DNA from 4 places in the Clostridium sp. CS1-1 genome. Region 4 is predicted to be linked to each of the others. Evidence: a T-box and tRNA genes for the amino acid it is inferred to sense, from the RefSeq annotation. Region 4 holds a T-box; the other regions hold tRNA genes.
What was found. The T-box of region 4 lies ahead of metG (methionine--tRNA ligase). A T-box ahead of a tRNA ligase gene usually reads a tRNA of that ligase, here a tRNA-Met.
Positions count from the first base shown of each region.

Region 1: it has a tRNA-Met gene. The T-box ahead of metG (methionine--tRNA ligase) is inferred to sense a tRNA for this amino acid. The anticodon was not compared.
Region 2: it has a tRNA-Met gene. The T-box ahead of metG (methionine--tRNA ligase) is inferred to sense a tRNA for this amino acid. The anticodon was not compared.
Region 3: it has a tRNA-Met gene. The T-box ahead of metG (methionine--tRNA ligase) is inferred to sense a tRNA for this amino acid. The anticodon was not compared.

Region 1 covers NZ_CM148680.1:819,760-825,749, forward strand. Annotated here, with positions in the region: gene moaA (GTP 3',8-cyclase MoaA) at 108-1,064, shown strand; gene AC0N0V_RS03680 (MOSC domain-containing protein) at 1,386-1,817, shown strand; tRNA gene AC0N0V_RS03685 (tRNA-Met) at 2,071-2,146, shown strand; rRNA gene AC0N0V_RS03690 (16S ribosomal RNA) at 2,422-3,928, shown strand; rRNA gene AC0N0V_RS03695 (23S ribosomal RNA) at 4,164-5,990, shown strand, end outside.
Region 2 covers NZ_CM148680.1:768,643-774,632, reverse strand. Annotated here, with positions in the region: rRNA gene AC0N0V_RS03475 (16S ribosomal RNA) at 1-1,230, opposite strand, end outside; tRNA gene AC0N0V_RS03470 (tRNA-Met) at 1,506-1,581, opposite strand; gene AC0N0V_RS03465 (flotillin family protein) at 1,923-3,410, opposite strand; gene AC0N0V_RS03460 (NfeD family membrane protein) at 3,500-4,060, opposite strand; gene ppdK (pyruvate, phosphate dikinase) at 4,637-5,990, opposite strand, start outside.
Region 3 covers NZ_CM148680.1:791,064-797,053, forward strand. Annotated here, with positions in the region: gene AC0N0V_RS03550 (BadF/BadG/BcrA/BcrD ATPase family protein) at 1-343, shown strand, start outside; gene AC0N0V_RS03555 (DUF871 domain-containing protein) at 369-1,463, shown strand; tRNA gene AC0N0V_RS03560 (tRNA-Met) at 2,130-2,205, shown strand; rRNA gene AC0N0V_RS03565 (16S ribosomal RNA) at 2,480-3,986, shown strand; rRNA gene AC0N0V_RS03570 (23S ribosomal RNA) at 4,367-5,990, shown strand, end outside.
Region 4 covers NZ_CM148680.1:38,843-44,832, reverse strand. Annotated here, with positions in the region: gene AC0N0V_RS00225 (3D domain-containing protein) at 1-676, opposite strand, end outside; gene AC0N0V_RS00220 (TatD family hydrolase) at 953-1,750, opposite strand; gene metG (methionine--tRNA ligase) at 2,023-3,972, opposite strand; T-box leader at 4,253-4,510, opposite strand; gene AC0N0V_RS00210 (spore maturation protein) at 4,654-5,193, opposite strand; gene AC0N0V_RS00205 (nucleoside recognition domain-containing protein) at 5,311-5,886, opposite strand.

The sequences.
Region 1 (5,990 bases), 780 kb from region 4:
TTGGTAAATATATTATAAGAATTAAATTAATTATTATAAGAACTAAATATGTAGAAAAATGTATTGTTGTAGTAAAAATATTGTAAGTAATACAGTGGAGGAACGATATGATAGATTCATATGGAAGGAACATAAATTATTTAAGGATATCTATTACTGATTTATGTAATTTAAGATGTAGATATTGTATGCCTGAAAATGGAATAATGAAAATTAAACATAATGAGATTTTAAGATTAGAAGAAATGTATGAATTAGCAAAGAATTTCATAGCTTTAGGTGTTAATAAAATTAGAATAACCGGTGGAGAACCTTTAGTTAGAAATGGAATATTAGATCTTGTAGAAAATATAGCAAAATTGAAAGGTGTTAAAGATTTTGCTATGACTACAAATGGAACATTTCTTAAAAAATATGCAAAAGATTTGAAAAATGCAGGATTAAATAGAGTAAATATAAGTTTAGATACATTAGATGAAAAGAAATACTGCCATATAACAAATGGAGGACATCTTAAAGAAGTTCTAGAAGGTATTGAAGAAGCTAAGAGAGTAGGACTTACCCCTATAAAATTAAATGTAGTCCTAGTAGGCGGATTTAATGATAATGAAATAGAGAACTTTGTTAACTTGACTAAAGAGGATGAAATAGATGTTAGATTTATTGAATTAATGCCTATAGGACAAGCGCATAACTGGTCTTTAAATAAATTCGTATCAAATAAGATAGTGCTAGAGAAGGTAAGTGAATTGATAGAAGTTAAGCGAGAAGATATTTCGTCACCAGCTAGTTACTATAAACTTCCAGGTGGAAAGGGAAAAGTAGGCCTTATAAATCCTATTTCCTGTAAGTTTTGTAGTAATTGTAATAGAATTAGATTGACAGCAGATGGTAAGGTTAAACCTTGCTTACATTCAAATGATGAAATTGATTTATTAACTCCGCTAAGAAAAGGTGAGGATGTAAGTAAGATAATTGTTAACTTAATACGTAATAAGCCTAAAGAACACAACTTAGAAGATGGGAAATATATTAATAGAAATATGGTAACAATTGGTGGATAAAGTTATAAAGATACAACTAGAAAATTGACTTATCCTACGAAACATAATACCAATTTTCAGTGCGTTAAATATTTTTAAGTAATCTAAAGCTCAGAATTTATAAAAAACTAAGAATCTTCGATAACTCGCTTCACTCAAACAATCTAAGATTCTAAGTCTTTCATAAATCCTTCACTAAGACTACTAAAAAATATTTAAATCTATCCTCAAATTGGTATTATGTCTCTTCGAATAAGTCAACTTTCTAGATTATTTATCTATATACAAGAATAAATAAGAATTTTAATTTATAATATAGGAGGATTAGTTGAAATGAATAAAATTGGTAAAGTCGTAGCTATAAATATCAGTGAGAAAAAGGGTGTTATAAAGAAGCCTATAGAAGAAGGAGTGTTCATAGAAGAACATGGATTACAAGGGGATGCTCATGCAGGAAAGTGGCATAGACAAGTAAGTCTATTATCACAAGAAAGTATAGATAAGATGAAAAAATCAGGAATAATCGAGCTTTCAGCTGGAAAATTTGCTGAAAATATTACAACTGAAGGAATAGTACTTTATGAGCTTGCAGTAGGGACAAGACTAAAAATTGGTAATACTATTCAAGAGATAACTCAAATAGGAAAAGAGTGTCACATGGGTTGTGAAATAAGAAACCAAATTGGAGATTGTGTAATGCCAAGAGAAGGGATATTTACAAGGGTTATTCAAGGTGGAACTATAAAAGCAGGAGATGTTATAGAGGTTCTTTAATCTATAGCTTGAAGAAAGAGTAGTTATTAAAGTTAACTTACTCTTTTTTTATTTAATAAGTTTAATATAAGGAAACTGATTCTGGCGTGTCTATATAATGAATATGGAGGTACTAAGAGTATACTGGAGGATATGTTATTTAACTTATTCTTAAAGTATAAGTATGCTATATTTAATAATGTTGAAGATGATAAGATATTCCTTGTCGCTTGATGAGTGACAAACACAGAGAAACAGTTGTTTAATGTAATATCGCGGGATGGAGCAGTTGGTAGCTCGTCGGGCTCATAACCCGAAGGTCGTAGGTTCAAGTCCTGCTCCCGCAACCAAAATTATATTGACAATGATAAAAGTTGTATGATATTATGTAAAAGCTGTCAACGACACCATATTATAATGTGTGATGTTATAGATAATTAAGTATAAATTACTAGTTGACGAGTTAAAGAAAACATGATAAGATATACAAGCAGTCGAGTTAAATCGACATGATCCTTGAAAATTAAACAGAGTGAAACACAAGATAAAACTTGTTTTTAAAATAAACCAGCAATTCTTTGAGTTACTTTTAAAGTAACAAAACAGTAATGAGCAAGCAAACTTTTAAATTGAGAGTTTGATCCTGGCTCAGGACGAACGCTGGCGGCGTGCCTAACACATGCAAGTCGAGCGATGAAACCCTTCGGGGTGGATTAGCGGCGGACGGGTGAGTAACACGTGGGTAACCTGCCTCAAAGAGGGGGATAGCCTCCCGAAAGGGAGATTAATACCGCATAACATTAGTTTTTCGCATGAAGAACTAATTAAAGGAGTAATCCGCTTTGAGATGGACCCGCGGCGCATTAGCTAGTTGGTGAGGTAAAGGCTCACCAAGGCGACGATGCGTAGCCGACCTGAGAGGGTGATCGGCCACATTGGAACTGAGATACGGTCCAGACTCCTACGGGAGGCAGCAGTGGGGAATATTGCACAATGGGCGAAAGCCTGATGCAGCAACGCCGCGTGAGTGATGAAGGCCTTCGGGTTGTAAAGCTCTGTCTTTGGGGACGATAATGACGGTACCCAAGGAGGAAGCCACGGCTAACTACGTGCCAGCAGCCGCGGTAATACGTAGGTGGCAAGCGTTGTCCGGATTTACTGGGCGTAAAGGATGCGTAGGCGGATATTTAAGTGAGATGTGAAATTCCCGGGCTTAACTTGGGAGCTGCATTTCAAACTGGATATCTAGAGTGTGGGAGAGGAGAATGGAATTCCTAGTGTAGCGGTGAAATGCGTAGAGATTAGGAAGAACACCAGTGGCGAAGGCGATTCTCTGGACCATAACTGACGCTGAGGCATGAAAGCGTGGGTAGCAAACAGGATTAGATACCCTGGTAGTCCACGCCGTAAACGATGAGTACTAGGTGTAGGGGGGTCCAACCCTCTGTGCCGCAGTTAACACAATAAGTACTCCGCCTGGGAAGTACGATCGCAAGATTAAAACTCAAAGGAATTGACGGGGGCCCGCACAAGCAGCGGAGCATGTGGTTTAATTCGAAGCAACGCGAAGAACCTTACCTGGACTTGACATCCCCTGAATTACTCGTAATGGAGGAAGCCCTTCGGGGCAGGGAGACAGGTGGTGCATGGTTGTCGTCAGCTCGTGTCGTGAGATGTTAGGTTAAGTCCTGCAACGAGCGCAACCCTTATCATTAGTTGCTACCATTAAGTTGAGCACTCTAGTGAGACTGCCCGGGTTAACCGGGAGGAAGGTGGGGATGACGTCAAATCATCATGCCCCTTATGTCCAGGGCTACACACGTGCTACAATGGTGAGTACAATTAGATGCAAACCCGCGAGGGGGAGCCAAACTAAAAAACTCATCCCAGTTCGGATTGTAGGCTGAAACTCGCCTACATGAAGCTGGAGTTGCTAGTAATCGCGAATCAGAATGTCGCGGTGAATACGTTCCCGGGCCTTGTACACACCGCCCGTCACACCATGAGAGCTGGCAACACCCGAAGTCCGTGAGGTAACCGTAAGGAGCCAGCGGCCGAAGGTGGGGTCAGTGATTGGGGTGAAGTCGTAACAAGGTAGCCGTAGGAGAACCTGCGGCTGGATCACCTCCTTTCTAAGGAATAATAACTAGAAACTTAGGTTTTTAGTTACATTGGAATTCTGGTTTACACTCTGTTTAATTTTGAGGGATCATTTTCCTGTTGACTCGGTAGAGTTGACATGATAAGATGTATCTCCAATATTGTTCTTTGAAAATTGCACAGTGATAAGCGTTGAATAATGAAAATTATTTAACATAAACAAAGTAAAGCTAAAGGTATATATACCTTTGTAGAATTATGATTTAAGGTCAAGCTACAAAGGGCGCATGGTGAATGCCTTGGCACCAGTAGCCGATGAAGGACGCGATAAGCTGCGATAAGCTTCGGGTAGGCGCAAATAGCCTGCGATCCGGAGATTTCCGAATGGGGCAACCCACATAGCTAACGCTATGTACTGTAAACTGAATTCATAGGTTTATAGAGGTAGACCCGGGGAACTGAAACATCTAAGTACCCGGAGGAAGAGAAAGAAAAATCGATTTCCTAAGTAGCGGCGAGCGAAAGGGAAAGAGCCCAAACCAGGAACTTGTTCCTGGGGTTGCGGACAGATCATTAAATACTGTGATTTCTTAATTGAAGAGAGCTGGAAGGCTCCGCCATAGAAGGTAACAGCCCTGTAGGTAAAAAGAATAACAGTCAGATCTGATCCAGAGTACCACGAGACACGTGAAACCTTGTGGGAAGCAGGGAGGACCACCTCCCAAGGCTAAATACTAACTGGTGACCGATAGTGAAGCAGTACCGTGAGGGAAAGGTGAAAAGAACCCCGGAAGGGGAGTGAAATAGAACCTGAAACCGTGTGTCCACAATCAGTCGAAGCAGTTTTACCTGCGACGACGTGCTTTTTGTAGAACGAGCCAGCGAGTTACGATGTGTAGCAAGGTTAAGTATTTAAGATACGTAGCCGAAGGGAAACCGAGTCTGAATAGGGCAAAAAGTTGCATGTCGTAGACCCGAAACCGGGTGACCTATCCATGGACAGGTTGAAGCGGAAGTAAAATTCCGTGGAGGACCGAACCACATTGGTGTTGAAAAACCATGGGATGAGCTGTGGATAGCGGAGAAATTCCAATCGAACTCGGAGATAGCTGGTTCTCCTCGAAATAGCTTTAGGGCTAGCGTTTTGAATGAGTAGTGGAGGTAGAGCACTGAATGGGCTAGGGGCTGACAACAGTTACTGAACCCTATCAAACTCCGAATGCCATATACTTGAATCAAAGCAGTCAGACTACGAATGATAAGATCCGTGGTCAAAAGGGAAACAGCCCAGACCATCAGCTAAGGTCCCAAAGTGTAAGTTAAGTGGAAAAGGATGTGGGATTTCCAAGACAACTAGGATGTTGGCTTAGAAGCAGCCACTCATTTAAAGAGTGCGTAATAGCTCACTAGTCGAGAGATCCTGCGCCGAAGATGTTCGGGGCTAAAACTTACCACCGAAGCTATGGATTGATACGTAAGTATCAGTGGTAGAGGAGCTTCCTGTATGGGTTGAAGTCGTACCGTAAGGAGCGGTGGACTGTACAGGAGTGAGTATGCTGGCATAAGTAGCGAGAAATAAGTGAGAATCTTATTGGTCGAAAACCTAAGGTTTCCTGAGGAAGGCTCGTCCGCTCAGGGTTAGTCGGGACCTAAGCCGAGGCCGAAAGGCGTAGGTGATGGACAATCGGTTGATATTCCGATACCACCAGTTTGCGTTATTACAAATGGGATGACGCAGGAGGATAAGATGTGCGCACTATTGGATGTGCGTCTAAGCACTTAGGCAGACTAGATAGGCAAATCCGTCTAGTTAATGCTGAGGTGTTACGGGGAGCCCTTTTGGGCGAAGTATCTGATTCCACGCTGCCAAGAAAAGTCTCTATGGAGTAAACTGGTGCCCGTACCGCAAACCGACACAGGTAGGTGAGGAGAGAATCCTAAGACCAACGGAAGAATTGTTGTCAAGGAACTCGGCAAATTGACCCCGTAACTTCGGGAGAAGGGGTGCCACCGCAAGGTGGTCGCAGAGAATAGGCCCAAGCAACTGTTTAGCAAAAACACAGGTCTCTGCTAAAGCGAAAGCTGATGTATAGG
Region 2 (5,990 bases), 730 kb from region 4:
GGTTTGCATCTAATTGTACTCACCATTGTAGCACGTGTGTAGCCCTGGACATAAGGGGCATGATGATTTGACGTCATCCCCACCTTCCTCCCGGTTAACCCGGGCAGTCTCACTAGAGTGCTCAACTTAATGGTAGCAACTAATGATAAGGGTTGCGCTCGTTGCAGGACTTAACCTAACATCTCACGACACGAGCTGACGACAACCATGCACCACCTGTCTCCCTGCCCCGAAGGGCTTCCTCCATTACGAGTAATTCAGGGGATGTCAAGTCCAGGTAAGGTTCTTCGCGTTGCTTCGAATTAAACCACATGCTCCGCTGCTTGTGCGGGCCCCCGTCAATTCCTTTGAGTTTTAATCTTGCGATCGTACTTCCCAGGCGGAGTACTTATTGTGTTAACTGCGGCACAGAGGGTTGGACCCCCCTACACCTAGTACTCATCGTTTACGGCGTGGACTACCAGGGTATCTAATCCTGTTTGCTACCCACGCTTTCATGCCTCAGCGTCAGTTATGGTCCAGAGAATCGCCTTCGCCACTGGTGTTCTTCCTAATCTCTACGCATTTCACCGCTACACTAGGAATTCCATTCTCCTCTCCCACACTCTAGATATCCAGTTTGAAATGCAGCTCCCAAGTTAAGCCCGGGAATTTCACATCTCACTTAAATATCCGCCTACGCATCCTTTACGCCCAGTAAATCCGGACAACGCTTGCCACCTACGTATTACCGCGGCTGCTGGCACGTAGTTAGCCGTGGCTTCCTCCTTGGGTACCGTCATTATCGTCCCCAAAGACAGAGCTTTACAACCCGAAGGCCTTCATCACTCACGCGGCGTTGCTGCATCAGGCTTTCGCCCATTGTGCAATATTCCCCACTGCTGCCTCCCGTAGGAGTCTGGACCGTATCTCAGTTCCAATGTGGCCGATCACCCTCTCAGGTCGGCTACGCATCGTCGCCTTGGTGAGCCTTTACCTCACCAACTAGCTAATGCGCCGCGGGTCCATCTCAAAGCGGATTACTCCTTTAATTAGTTCTTCATGCGAAAAACTAATGTTATGCGGTATTAATCTCCCTTTCGGGAGGCTATCCCCCTCTTTGAGGCAGGTTACCCACGTGTTACTCACCCGTCCGCCGCTAATCCACCCCGAAGGATTTCATCGCTCGACTTGCATGTGTTAGGCACGCCGCCAGCGTTCGTCCTGAGCCAGGATCAAACTCTCAATTTAAAAGTTTGCTTGCTCATTACTGTTTTGTTACTTTAAAAGTAACCCAAAGAATTGCTGGTTTATTTTAAAAACAAGTTTTATCTTGTGTTTCACTCTGTTTAATTTTCAAGGATCATGTCGATTTAACTCGACTGCCTGTATATCTTATCATGTTTTCTTTAACTCGTCAACTAGTAATTTATACTTAATTATCTATAACATCACACATTATAATATGGTGTCGTTGACAGCTTTTACATAATATCATACAACTTTTATCATTGTCAATATAATTTTGGTTGCGGGAGCAGGACTTGAACCTACGACCTTCGGGTTATGAGCCCGACGAGCTACCAACTGCTCCATCCCGCGATATTATATTGAACAACTATCTTTCTGTGTTTGTCACTCATCAAGCGACAAGGAATATCTTATCACCTTTAACTTTAATTAATATTGAACAATATTATATTTACCCAGGCTTAGATGTTTTATACTCATTTTTTTTACAAATACCTATATATATCTTATATTGACACGATAGGCTAAGTTGTTGCAATAATAATGTCTAATAATAAAAAATTGCAAGATTTCAAATCTAGTTGTAACACTAAAATCAAAAACCTTGCATATTCTTAATTGAGGTATTCAATATAATTAGTTAGTATGCTAGCATGTTTCTAACTTGCTATCTTATTTCAAGTTCCTGAGGTTTATTTTGTAATTTCTTCTTCAGCTTTATTTTTTTCATCTTTGTTTACTAAAGCTTTATTAAAAAAATCTACCATTTTTATGCCGGTTAACGCCTCTACTGTTTCAGGCAGTTGTGAAATAATATCATTAACATATCCGGTAACCTTTGAAGCACCCTTTCCCTCTCCTGTTCCTGTGCCATTATCAACAATAACGATTTTTTCTGTTTTAGACAATGGCTCCGAAATCGCTCTTGCAATCTCAGGTAATTTTTCTATTACCATCTGAGTCATAGCTGCATCATTATATAGCTTAAATGCTTCTGCCTTTTTCATCATAGCCTCTGCTTCAGCTTTACCCTTTTCTCTAATTATATCTACTTCTGCCATACCTTGAAGTCTTAAAGCCTCTGCCTTAGCCTTACCTTCCAACTCAATAGCTTTTGCTCTTGCTTCTGCATCCGCAACTTCCTTATACTTAACAGCATCTGCCGTTTGTACCTGTTTATATTTATCAGCTTCTGCCTGTCTTTTGACTGTAGCTTCAAGCTCTCTTTCTTTTCTGATAGATTCCTTTTCAGCAAGTTCTATCTCTTTTTCTTTTCTAGTTATTTCTACTTGAACTTCAGCATCTGCAAGTTCTTTTTCCTTTAACTTTTTAGTAATCTGTACCTGCATCTGTGTTTCGGTAACTTCTTTTTTAACTTTGTTAGATTCGATTTCATAGGCTAAATCAGATATAGCTTTTGCCTGTTCTTGTTCTTTTCTATATTCCTGTACCTTTAATTCCTTTTGTTTTGTTGATTCAGCAATTTGAGTTTCTGCTAAAATTCTACCTGCTTCCCCTAGTCTAACTGCTTCTGATGTTTTAATTTTAGTTTCCCTCGCCGCCTCTGCCTCTGCAATTAAAGCATCTCTTTTAACTGCTGCAATTCTTGGTTTACCAAGAGCCTCTAAATATCCATTTTTATCTGAAATATCTTTTATAGTCAAAACCTTTAATTCTAGTCCCATCTGTGCAAGATCAACAGCAGCTACTTCCTGAACATGAGATGCAAAAGTTTCCCTATCCTTATATATCTCTTCTACTGTCATTTTAGATACAATTTCTCTAAGCTTACCCTCTAAAACATTCTGGGTTGTGTGAACAATAACTTGAAGAGTATGTTCCATTCCATGTGATGTATTAAATTGTTCCGCAGCAGATAAAATTGAATCTGTATCTGATTTTACCTTTACGACTGCAACTCCATCCGCAGTAATTCCCACTCCTTGTCCTGTTAATGCCCCGTCAATTTTTATTTCAATCTCCATATTTTCTAATGACATTTTGTCTGTTCTTTCAAGTAGCGGCATTACAAATCCACCACCACCAGTAATAACTCTCTTTTTAAGACCAGTAACAACTAGTGCCTTGTCCTGAGGCACCCTTTTCCACATGGAAAATACTCCAAGAATCAACAATATAATTACTCCAACAATAATTCCTGGAACCATAAAAGTTGACATATTCAGCATAACCTTCTCCCCTTTTCATTATTTATTATTTTTTCTTTAATATATGGCTGTTTTTTAATTTTGCAGATGATATACTTCGCCTACTCATTTAAAGGCTGAACATAAAATACATTATCTTTAATATCATATATAATTACCTCTTCACCTTGTAATACTGACTTTTTATTTATATGCTGTGCTGGAGCATTATATTTACTTCCATTAACTACATATGATATTACTCCAAATCCATCATTTATTATTGGCGAGATAACTAGGGCTTTCATTCCTATAAGCTTTTCCTGATAAACTGCACTTGTATTTTGCGCCTTATATAAAGGTACTACTATAAATTTGTATAAGATAAATGAGACTATGCTACCTACCATTATCGCAAGCACCAAGGTAATCATACTATTTAGCTTATAATAATTACCCATAATTCCAACTCCGCCAAATACAGTAATAAATGATACTATAGTTATAGGCTTTAGCGGCATAACATTAACCATATGTCCTGAACCTTGGGAATCTATATGTGTATCGATATGTGTGTCTATATGACCGCCGAGATGAATAATTCCAAATACTCCTCCTAACAAAAATGTTACTACAGTGTATATAACTCCAACCCAAAAAACAATATTGTAAACTTGCTCCATAAAACCCCTCCCTCGATACCATTCTATGCATAAATTTTATTAATGTTATCTCCACTAATTTCAGATTTATTTTGTTTATTAGTATAAATATATTTATAAGATATCTATTAAATTATTTAGTAGTTTCAGCGTAATGAGTTATTAAATAACTTATTGTACAATATACCTAATTATAACATATTTTGTATTTTAATCAAATTTATAATAACCTACATTATTCATTTTATTTTAACAAACAAGTAAATATACAAATTAAGCTTTACTTCCTTAGTAAATCTTAATTTTACTAAGGAAGTAAAGCTTATCTATCTTTAATACTTAAACAAAATAGACCTTGGATTAAAAGGAGGGAAGTAGATCTTCTCATTCTCCTATTACTTATATATAGTAAAGATTTTTTCAATAGGATTGCATAAAGAAGCATGCTAATTTCTTGGAGTAGTTTTTATACATAAAGAAAGGTATGCTAATTTAATCTTAGCATACCTTTTTATATCAATATAATTCTAAAATCACAATGACTTTAATTAGGATATATAGCATATTCTAATACACCTGCTCTGTATTAGTCATTGTTTATTTTCGTGAATTTCTAACCTGAGCTTGTGCGGCAGCAAGTCTTGCTACCGGAACCCTGAATGGTGAACAAGATACATAATCTAATCCAACATTGTGACAGAATTCAATAGAAGATGGATCTCCACCATGTTCCCCACATATCCCAAGATGGATCCCTGGTCTTGTTTGCTTTCCAAGTTCTACAGCCATCTTAACAAGCTTTCCTACTCCTTTTTGATCTAATCTTTGGAATGGATCAAACTCGTATATTTTTTTATCATAGTAATCCTTTAAGAACTTACCTGCATCATCTCTTGAGAAACCAAAGGTCATCTGAGTCAAGTCATTTGTTCCAAAGGAGAAAAATTCAGCTTCTTTAGCTATCTCATCTGCTGTGAGAGCTGCTCTAGGTATCTCTATCATTGTTCCTACCAAATACTTTAACTCTATACCCTCTTTTTCTATTACCTCTTCAGCTGTTGCAACAACTATATCTTTTACAAATTTTAACTCTTTTACTTCTCCAACAAGAGGTATCATTATTTCTGGAACTATATTGTATCCCTTTCTTTTCTTAACGTCTATAGCAGCTTCTATAATAGCTCTAGTCTGCATTTCCGCCATTTCAGGATAGGATACAGGAAGACGACATCCTCTATGTCCCATCATTGGATTGAACTCATGTAAAGATTCAATTGTTGATTTTAAATCCTCAAAGCTTAATCCCATTTCTTTAGCTAGATCCTTTATATCCTCGTCAGCTTGTGGTAAGAATTCATGTAGAGGTGGATCTAGTAACCTTATATTTACCGGTCTGCCTTCCATTGCCTCATAAATTCCGATAAAATCTTCTCTCTGCATTGGAAGCAATTTATCTAAAGCCTTTCTTCTTTGTAATTCTGTCTTTGAAACTATCATCTCTCTAACAGCTGGTATTCTATCCTCATCAAAAAACATATGTTCAGTTCTACAAAGCCCTATACCTTCTGCACCAAACTTAATAGCATGCTTAGCATCTCTTGGTGTATCTGCATTAGTTCTTACCTTTAATGCTCTTATTTCATCAGCCCAGCCCATAAGCGTTCCAAAATGTCCACTTATTTCAGGTTCAACAGTTTTAATTGCTTGTCCATAAACATTTCCTGTGCTACCGTCTAATGATATATAATCTCCTTCATGATATATCTTTCCACTTAACATAAAAGTCTTTGCTTCTTCATCTATTTTTAAATCACCACATCCAGCTACACAACAAGTTCCCATTCCTCTAGCAACAACTGCTGCATGAGAGGTCATTCCTCCTCTTGCAGTGAGTATACCTTCAGCTGCTACCATTCCCTCTATATCTTCTGGAGATGTCTCAATTCTTACT
Region 3 (5,990 bases), 750 kb from region 4:
TGATATAAAAGGAATAATTTACAATAATACAAAAAATGAAATTGCTTCTATTACTCCATTGATAGTTAAACTAGCAGAACAAGAAGAGGATAATGCTTTGAAAATCCTCAAAGAGGCAGGAGAACAAATCGCATTGATGACAGAGAATGTAGCTAGAAAGCTTAAATGTGATGGAAAAGTTAAAATTGCATTAAAGGGAAGTATTATAACAAAAATTAAATTCGTGAGAGAAGCTTTTAATTCTCATTTAGCAAGTGTCATTAAAGATGTAGAAATTATAGATGAAGATATTTCTTCCTGTAAAGGTGCATATTATTTAGCAGCACAAAAGTGGGGAGTGTAACATCACGTCATAGAAGGGAGAAATTATGAAAAGATTAGGTATTTCGGTTTACCCAATGCATGCAAATATAGAGGATAACTTGAAGTATATAGAACTTGCAAGTAAATATGGTTTCAAAAGAATATTTACTTGCCTTTTATCTGTAGAGGGAGATAAGGAAAAGATTCTAAAAGAATTTAAAGAAACTATAGCCTTTGCTAATGAAAAAGGTATGGAAGTTATAGTAGATGTAAGTCCAAGGGTTTTTGGAGAGCTTAATATAAGCTACAGCGATTTGAGTTTTTTTAAGGAAATAGGAGCCTATGGAATAAGACTTGATATGGGATTTTCAGGTTTGGAAGAGTCCATAATGACTTTTAATACAGAGGGACTATTTATAGAACTTAACATGAGTAATGGAACAAAATATATAGAAAATATAATGAGCTATAAACCTGATCTAGATAAGATTTTAGGATGTCACAATTTCTACCCTCACAGATACACAGGTTTAAGTTATGAGCACTTTATAAAGTGTAGCAAGCAGTTTAAAGACTTAGGTATAAGAACTGCTGCATTTATATCCTCAAATATTGCAAATTTTGGACCGTGGCCTGTAAATGAGGGTTTATGCACTTTAGAGATGCATAGGGAAATGCCCATAGTACCACAGGCAAAACATCTATTTGTTACAAATTTTATTAATGATGTTATAATAGCAAATGCCTTTGCTTCAGAAGAAGAACTTAAGAATCTAAGTGAAATTGATAAGTATATACTTACATTAAATGTAGAGCTTGTAGAGGGAATTTCAGAAATTGAAAGAAAAATTGTACTAGATGAACTACATTTTAATAGAGGAGATCTTTCAGAATATCTTGTAAGATCAACTCAAAGTAGAGTTAAATATAAAGAACATAAATTTGTACCATTTAATACACCAGATATAAAAAGAGGAGATATTTTAATAGATACATCATTATATGGGCACTACGCAGGAGAACTTCAAATAGCACTAAAGGATATGGTGAACTCAGGAAAAACAAATGTAGTAGGAAAGATTGTAGAGGAAGAACAGTTTCTTATTGATTATATTGAAGGGTGGCAGAAGTTCAGGTTTACATTAAGTAAGAGAAAATAAATACTAATGTTAGAAATGTAGATAGTGTTAATATAGTGGAAATGATAAAAAATTGGTTCAACCAAGAAAGGTGTTAAGAATTCGTTAGAAAAGTGCACAGACTATATTTAAAAGGCTTTAGATAGCATAAAAGATATACGATACAGTATGAAAGCAACAATTGGGGATAATTAATCGCTCTGTATATTTTATAAATTCAGGGTGATTTTATATTTCTCCGATTACTCCCGCTCTAACACTCCCACGCACTCTGTGAAAGTGATTCACACAAAATATGAGATTTGGAATATCTGCTTGCACGGTGTGAAAGCGACTATCATCAAATCGGAGATTTGAGATATCTGCTTTTCTCCAATGAAGAGTAAAGATCGGATACGTACCTGGATAGCGAATTCTAATGTCTACATAAATAACAAAATAAAAAACAGCTTATAGGATTGATTTATTTTAATATAAAGTATTTTATTATTAAAGTTAAAACCAGTAAACTCAATCAGGTGTATCTATACATTAAATATGAAGGTATTAAGAGTATACTGGAGGATATGTTATTTAACTTATTCTTAAGGTGTAAGTATGCCATATTTAACAATGTTGAAGATGATAAGATATTCCTTGTCGCTTGATGAGTGACAAACACAGAAAGATAGTTGTTCAATATAATATCGCGGGATGGAGCAGTTGGTAGCTCGTCGGGCTCATAACCCGAAGGTCGTAGGTTCAAGTCCTGCTCCCGCAACCAAAATAATATTGACAATGATTAAAGTTGTATGATATTATATAAAAGCTGTCAACGACACCACATTATAATGTGTGATGTTATAGATAATTAAGTATAAATTACTAGTTGACGAGTTGAAGAAAACATGATAAGATATACAAGCAGTCGAGTTAAATCGACATGATCCTTGAAAATTAAACAGAGTGAAACACAAGATAAAACTTGTTTTTAAAATAAACCAGCAATTCTTTGAGTTACTTTAAAGTAACAAAACAGTAATGAGTAAGCAAACTTTTAAATTGAGAGTTTGATCCTGGCTCAGGACGAACGCTGGCGGCGTGCCTAACACATGCAAGTCGAGCGATGAAACCCTTCGGGGTGGATTAGCGGCGGACGGGTGAGTAACACGTGGGTAACCTGCCTCAAAGAGGGGGATAGCCTCCCGAAAGGGAGATTAATACCGCATAACATTAGTTTTTCGCATGAAGAACTAATTAAAGGAGTAATCCGCTTTGAGATGGACCCGCGGCGCATTAGCTAGTTGGTGAGGTAAATGCTCACCAAGGCGACGATGCGTAGCCGACCTGAGAGGGTGATCGGCCACATTGGAACTGAGATACGGTCCAGACTCCTACGGGAGGCAGCAGTGGGGAATATTGCACAATGGGCGAAAGCCTGATGCAGCAACGCCGCGTGAGTGATGAAGGCCTTCGGGTTGTAAAGCTCTGTCTTTGGGGACGATAATGACGGTACCCAAGGAGGAAGCCACGGCTAACTACGTGCCAGCAGCCGCGGTAATACGTAGGTGGCAAGCGTTGTCCGGATTTACTGGGCGTAAAGGATGCGTAGGCGGATATTTAAGTGAGATGTGAAATTCCCGGGCTTAACTTGGGAGCTGCATTTCAAACTGGATATCTAGAGTGTGGGAGAGGAGAATGGAATTCCTAGTGTAGCGGTGAAATGCGTAGAGATTAGGAAGAACACCAGTGGCGAAGGCGATTCTCTGGACCATAACTGACGCTGAGGCATGAAAGCGTGGGTAGCAAACAGGATTAGATACCCTGGTAGTCCACGCCGTAAACGATGAGTACTAGGTGTAGGGGGGTCCAACCCTCTGTGCCGCAGTTAACACAATAAGTACTCCGCCTGGGAAGTACGATCGCAAGATTAAAACTCAAAGGAATTGACGGGGGCCCGCACAAGCAGCGGAGCATGTGGTTTAATTCGAAGCAACGCGAAGAACCTTACCTGGACTTGACATCCCCTGAATTACTCGTAATGGAGGAAGCCCTTCGGGGCAGGGAGACAGGTGGTGCATGGTTGTCGTCAGCTCGTGTCGTGAGATGTTAGGTTAAGTCCTGCAACGAGCGCAACCCTTATCATTAGTTGCTACCATTAAGTTGAGCACTCTAGTGAGACTGCCCGGGTTAACCGGGAGGAAGGTGGGGATGACGTCAAATCATCATGCCCCTTATGTCCAGGGCTACACACGTGCTACAATGGTGAGTACAATTAGATGCAAACCCGCGAGGGGGAGCCAAACTAAAAAACTCATCCCAGTTCGGATTGTAGGCTGAAACTCGCCTACATGAAGCTGGAGTTGCTAGTAATCGCGAATCAGAATGTCGCGGTGAATACGTTCCCGGGCCTTGTACACACCGCCCGTCACACCATGAGAGCTGGCAACACCCGAAGTCCGTGAGGTAACCGTAAGGAGCCAGCGGCCGAAGGTGGGGTCAGTGATTGGGGTGAAGTCGTAACAAGGTAGCCGTAGGAGAACCTGCGGCTGGATCACCTCCTTTCTAAGGAATAATAACTAGAAGCTTAGGTTTTTAGTTACATTGGAATTCTGGTTTACACTCTGTTTAATTTTGAGGGATTAAAACCTCAAATAAAGCTAACACTAAGGTGGTAGCAAAATGTTCTTTGAAAATTGCACAGTGATAAGCGTTAAATAATGAAAGTTATTTAACATAATTAATAAAGCTAAAGGTATAGACTATTTATAAGAAATTATAAAATAGATAAACCTTTGTAGATTATAACTAAAAGTAGAAAATTGATAGTAACGAGCAGTTCTAGGAAAGGCTTGAGCGAGGAGCAGAGTTTACTGACTGGTAAATGAGCACCGCAGCGAAAGACTTGACGAAGAGATGCGAAGTTAATAGCAATTTTCGGTATAGGTCAAGCTACAAAGGGCGCATGGTGAATGCCTTGGCACCAGTAGCCGATGAAGGACGCGATAAGCTGCGATAAGCTTCGGGTAGGCGCAAATAGCCTGCGATCCGGAGATTTCCGAATGGGGCAACCCACATAGCTAACGCTATGTACTGTAAACTGAATTCATAGGTTTATAGAGGTAGACCCGGGGAACTGAAACATCTAAGTACCCGGAGGAAGAGAAAGAAAAATCGATTTCCTAAGTAGCGGCGAGCGAAAGGGAAAGAGCCCAAACCAGGAACTTGTTCCTGGGGTTGCGGACAGATCATAAAAGGAAGTAGGAATTAATTGAAGAGAGCTGGAAGGCTCCGCCATAGAAGGTAACAGCCCTGTAGATGAAAATGAAAACTTCTAGATCTGATCCAGAGTACCACGAGACACGTGAAACCTTGTGGGAAGCAGGGAGGACCACCTCCCAAGGCTAAATACTAACTGGTGACCGATAGTGAAGCAGTACCGTGAGGGAAAGGTGAAAAGAACCCCGGAAGGGGAGTGAAATAGAACCTGAAACCGTGTGTCCACAATCAGTCGAAGCAGTTTTACCTGCGACGACGTGCTTTTTGTAGAACGAGCCAGCGAGTTACGATGTGTAGCAAGGTTAAGTATTTAAGATACGCAGCCGAAGGGAAACCGAGTCTGAATAGGGCAAAAAGTTGCATGTCGTAGACCCGAAACCGGGTGACCTATCCATGGACAGGTTGAAGCGGAAGTAAAATTCCGTGGAGGACCGAACCACATTGGTGTTGAAAAACCATGGGATGAGCTGTGGATAGCGGAGAAATTCCAATCGAACTCGGAGATAGCTGGTTCTCCTCGAAATAGCTTTAGGGCTAGCGTTTTGAATGAGTAGTGGAGGTAGAGCACTGAATGGGCTAGGGGCTGACAACAGTTACTGAACCCTATCAAACTCCGAATGCCATATACTTGAATCAAAGCAGTCAGACTACGAATGATAAGATCCGTGGTCAAAAGGGAAACAGCCCAGACCATCAGCTAAGGTCCCAAAGTGTAAGTTAAGTGGAAAAGGATGTGGGATTTCCAAGACAACTAGGATGTTGGCTTAGAAGCAGCCACTCATTTAAAGAGTGCGTAATAGCTCACTAGTCGAGAGATCCTGCGCCGAAGATGTTCGGGGCTAAAACTTACCACCGAAGCTATGGATTGATACGTAAGTATCAGTGGTAGAGGAGCTTCCTGTATGGGTTGAAGTCGTACCGTAAGGAGCGGTGGACTGTACAGGAGTGAGTATGCTGGCATAAGTAGCGAGAAATAAGTGAGAATCTTATTGGTCGAAAACCTAAGGTTTCCTGAGGAAGGCTCGTCCGCTCAGGGTTAGTCGGGACCTAAGCCGAGGCCGAAAGGCGTAGGTGATGGACAATCGGTTGATATTCCGATACCACCAGTTTGCGTTATTACAAATGGGATGACGCAGGAGGATAAGATGTGCGCACTATTGGATGTGCGTCTAAGCACTTAGGCAGACTAGATAGGCAAATCCGTCTAGTCAATGCTGAGGTGTTACGGGGAGCCCTTTTGGGCGAAGTATCTGATTCCACGCTGCCAAGAAAAGTCTCTATGGAGTGAAC
Region 4 (5,990 bases):
TCGCTACAATTTTTTGTATAGGTTGTTTTTTGATTACCTCACTTATTACTTTTCTCGAAACTTCTTTTCCATTTTCATAAATGACTTTGGTTACAGTTTCTTTTTCTCCAGACTTACCTTCTTGTACAACTTTGTTATTTCCTTGTTCAATATCATCATCTTTTTTAACGACAGTTGTATAGTCTATTGGTTTAACTTCCTTTATTTCTTTAGTTTGTACCCTAATTACTTCAACATTTAATCCATCTTTAAGCGCTAACTGCTTCGCTGGTTCTACCTTATCGAAGTCTTTCAGTCCTATTCCTTCAGCTTCTAACATTTTTTCAATGTTATTTTCTGCTGATTGAATACTTAGCTGCTTACCATCTACATTTACTTGAACTTTAACTGCCCTTTTTATAGCTATTTTTTCTCCATTTTCAACTCTACTGTCCAGACTAGGTGTGGTTTTGTCCTTTGGTCCTACAACCACATTGTTGCTAATTAATGCCTTTTTATAAGTACTGCTAAATGTAGTAATTGTTTTGTCCTGTCCATCTACAGAAACCACTATTGTTTTTCTTGTACTGAAAATTACCACTGTTAGGAGTATAATTACAAACGACAGTAATGTTATAGCAGATTTAGGACCGCTAGAAAAGTATTTTTTTAAGTAATCTTTAATTTTTTCCACCATAAGAATACCTCCTCCGGGCAAGAGCGACATCACCCATTATAAATGCAATAATTACTTATGTCAAATATCACTCATGCTTTTTAGACTGTTTAATGCATTCATATGCATAAAACTAATAAATAAAAAATTATGATAGCGGTTAAACTTAAACAGTCTATTGTATATTATTTTTAGGTGGAATCTTTTAAACTATTATAATTATATTCTATAATTCAATTTTTAATGACTGAATTATTTGATTATTCCAAAATATTTAAATTCCCTATAAATTTTACACTATCTTGTTATATTTAGCAACCTCTGAATATTGCAATTAGTTCTATCTCTTACTTCTTCAGGCTCTATATCTTTGATTTCTGCTATTTTATCTATAATATATTTTATATATTCTGATCTATTCCTTTTACCTCTAAAAGGGTCTGGAGCCATATACGGACAATCAGTTTCAACGACTATTCTTTCAATAGGAACGTCCTTAACAACCTCCAATATCTTTCTAGCATTTTTAAATGTTACAACACCCGTAAATCCTATGTAGTAACCAAGCTTTATACACTCTCTTGCAAACTCAACACTTCCTGAAAAACAATGAATTTCACCTATAACCCCTTTAAATTGTTTTATTATATTTAGCGTATCTTCATGCGCATCTCTATCATGTATAATTACAGGAAGATTAAGTTCCCTCGCAAGTTCCATCTGCCTTATGAATACCTTTTTTTGTATCTCTCTATCTGGATTCTCATCCCAATAGTAGTCAAGCCCAATTTCTCCCATGGCTTTAACCTTTTTATTTTCTGCCATTCTCTTTAGCTGACTAATAGTATCTGCTCTAAAGGTATCTGCATACTCAGGGTGTATACCCACAGCGGCATAGAAAAAATCATATTTATTAGAAAGATTAACAGATTCTACACATCCCTCTAAAGAAGTTCCACAATTTAGAACTCCAATTATATTATTTTCTTTAAGTTCCTTTAGAACTATACTTCTATCCTCGTTAAACTGTTCATCATCATAATGCGCATGTGCATCAAATATACTCATAGATTTTTCTATTTTCATATTATCCATAGTTTGTATCTCTCCATTCAAAATACTTAAATCCAATTTAACTTAATTTCTAAAATCATATTTAAATGGATAATATATCGTTTAGTAATTACCAACATATTATCCATTTTATTACATTTTGAAATATAGTCAAGCTTTATTTTAAAATTTACATCTTTTTTAATAAACTTCAATCTTTTTCCTATCGTCAATCACTACTAAGGTGCCCCCTTTTAATTACAAATATCCTACATGATTTACCTCATGTAGGATATTTACTTAAAATTATATTATTATCTTACTATACTTCCAGTAGGAATGTCTCCCAAAATAGTAGCTGTGAATAACTTACTATCATCATCAGTTGACGCTGCAAGAATCATCCCTTCTGAAAGTTCCCCTCTAAGTTTAACTGGCTTTAAATTTGCAACCAATACTACATATTTTCCTACTAGTTCTTCTGGTTTATAGTATTTAGCTATTCCTGATATTACCTGTCTCTCCACTCCTGCTAAATCTACCTTTAGTTTAAGAAGCTTTTTTGCTCCTTTTACAGGTTCACACTCTAAAACTTTAACTACTCTTAAGTCTATTTTTTCAAAATCCTCAATAGTTATTTCTTCTTTTAAAGGTTGCATTTTAGGTGTGTTTTCACTAGCTTGTTGTTCTTTAAGCGCATTTAATTCTTCTATTTTCTTATCTACATCTATCCTTGGGAATATAATCTCACCCTTATTTACCTTTGTTCCAGCACTTGTTCCATCAAAAGCAGCTACACTATTCCATGATGTAATCTCTACGTTTAATTGCTTATTAATTTTTTCACTTGTCTCAGGAAGGAATGCTGAAAGACATACTGAAGTTATTCTTAGCGATTCTGCAAGATTATATAGTACTGTTCCAAGTCTTTCTTTCTTTGCTTCATCCTTTGCAAGTATCCAAGGAGTTGTTTCATCTATATACTTATTTGATCTTGAAATAAGCTCCCATATATTATCTAATGCCTCAGGTATTCTTAGATTATCTATACTCTTTTCTACCTTTATAGGTGTTTCTAATGCAAGATTTATAAGCTCATTGTCAATCTCTTCTTTTGCTGTAGGTGCAGGGATTACGCCATCAAAGTACTTTTCTATCATAGTACAAGTTCTTGATAAAAGATTTCCAAGATCATTTGCTAAATCGGAATTTATTTTCTTTATAAATATCTCATTATTAAATAATCCATCTGCTCCAAATGGTATCTCTCTTAATAGATAGTATCTTACAGGATCTGTTCCAAAATGATTTACAAGCACCACTGGATCTACAACATTTCCTTTTGATTTTGACATTTTTCCACCATCAACTAGAAGCCATCCATGACCAAATACTTGTTTTGGTAAAGGAATATCAAGTGCCATAAGCATAATTGGCCAGTAAATTGTATGGAATCTTAATATATCCTTTCCAACTAAATGAATATCTGCTGGCCAATATCTATTATATAACTCATTATTTTCACCTGCGTAACCTAAGGCTGTTATATAGTTCGCTAGAGCATCTATCCAAACATATACAACATGCTTTTCATCAAAAGTTACTGGAACTCCCCAATCAAAAGATGTTCTTGACACACAAAGATCCTGAAGACCTGGTTTTAAGAAGTTATTTATCATTTCATTTTTTCTTGATTCAGGTTGAATAAACTCCGGATGACTTTCTATATATTCAATAAGTTTTGGTGCATATTTCGACATCTTGAAGAAATACGCCTCTTCTTTTGCTTTTTCAACAGGTCTTCCACAGTCAGGACACTTTCCATCTGTTAACTGTGTCTCAGTCCAAAATGACTCACAAGGTGTACAATACCAACCTTCATAAGAATCTTTATATATGTCTCCTTGATCATACAATCTCTTGAAAATATCTTGAACAGCTTTAATATGATACTCCTCTGTAGTTCTTATAAACTTATCGTAGTTTACATTCATCATTTTCCATAAGTCTTTAATTCCTGCAACTATTTCATCTACATATTCTATCGGAGTAACACCTTTTGCTTCTGCTAATCTTTGAATTTTCTGTCCATGTTCATCTGTACCAGTTAAGAACATTACATCATAACCTGTAAGTCTTTTGAATCTTGCTAGCGCATCTGCTGCTACTGTAGTATAGGTATTTCCTATATGTAATTTTGCTGAAGGGTAATAAATAGGGGTAGTGATATAATATGTTTTTTTATTCATTCTCTCTTCCTCCATTTTGTTATATTAAGGTTGTTTTTTAATTATGTGCATATTTATATTTTGTTTAACTTGATAAACAGAGTTCTTGGCATCAGATGGAGTTTTAACTCCACCTGATGCTTAGAAATCGTTATCCAGGGACGTAGCCGCTAGCAACGTACTCTTGTAGAAAAGCAGATATCCCAAATCTCTGATTTGGTGATAGTCGCTTTCACACCGTGCGAGGTAGTATTAGAGCGGGTAGTCATCGGATAAATTTTAAATAATAAAAGCCTCTATATGAAGAAATACTTCATATAGAGGCGTAACTACGCTTTACCACTCTATTTCATCTTTATCTCACAATAAAGACCTCAATAAGTAAATTAAACTTTTAATACAAACTTAAAATTCTCATTACTCTGCAGTGTAACGGCTGCCCCGTATTATCCTACTTTAGTTTCAGATAATCTGCTCCGGATCCATGTTCATAAACTATGTTGCCATCGGTTTTCACCTAGCCCGATTCTCTTTAGACACTTTTATTTATTACTCTTTCCTTCATAGCATTTTAACAATATGATATGTTAAATATTTTATACTGTCAATATATTAATATAATTTTTTATTAACCATAATACTTTTTATGATGTCTAAATCTTTATATTTTATTCATATAAGTTTTACTATGAATCGCTTTTTTATATTTTAATAATACTAAAACATAATCCTCACAATATTTACTGCCATAATCACACATATTAAATCTGCTAAAATAGCTACCCATAAGGTGTGTCTTATTTTTTTTACCCCTACTGCCCCAAAGTATACAGTAAGAGTGTAGAATATAGTTTCTGTAGATCCAATAATTATAGATGAAACCCTTCCAATATAACTATCTGCTCCAAACTTGTTTAAAGTTTCTGCAAAAATCCCCATTGCTCCACTTCCCGATAAAGGCTTAACAAGTGCTAAGGGTACTACCTCTGGTGGGAGGCCTATAAACTTAACAATTGGTTTTACTATACTAATGAAATAATCTAAAGCATTAGATTCTCTAAATACACCTACCGCTATAAGCATTGCTAGCAAATATGGAAAAATTCTAAGACATATCGAAATTCCCTCTTTTGCACCTTCCACAAAGCAGTCATATACTTTGACCTTCTTAACAACTCCATATGCAGTAATTGAAACTATTATTATTGGAATAATCGCTTTTATTGCATAATTAAATAATATTTTTATGTACTCCACTATATCCCCACCTTATTTAAATTAAATCCTGCAAATCTATAATATCTTCCGCAGCTCTTAAATAATAGTTTGCTATTCTTAATGCTAACTACAATGGTCAACTAATAATTCTTCTGGCTAGAAGTATCGTTCAAGTAGCTTGCAGAGTATCACCGCAAATATAGCGGCTATACCTGTAGTAATTATTGCCGGTATGACTGTTTCTGCAGGATTTTGTGATCCTACTGCTGCACGTATAGATATCACAGTACTAGGTATAAACTGCACACATGCTGCATTTAAAACTAAAAACAGACACATGTCGTCACTAGCCACTCCGTCCTTCCTATTAAGCCTTTTTAATTCCTCCATAGCCTTTATACCAAAGGGAGTAGCTGCATTGGAAAGCCCCATCATATTAGCTGTCAGATTCATTACAATTGCTCCCATAGCTTTTTCATCTTTAGCAGCCTCTTTAAATATGAGCTTTAATACGGGCTTTAATATTTTTGCAAGTTTATCTGTAAGACCACTCTTTTCTGCAATTTTCATAATTCCACACCATAAACACATTATTCCAACAAGACCTATAATAAGTTTTACTGTAGCATCTGCAGAAGATATTATTGCCTTTGACACTTCTGGCCCTCTACCTGTAAAAATACCAAAAATTATACCTACTCCTAAAATAAAAAACCATATTAAGTTAATCATCTAGTTTCTCTCCTTCTACCTGTTATTAAAACTTGATTATTAATGTATATGATTAAAGGACACTAGTATTGCATATAAAAGTTTAAAAATCTAATTTGTACTTA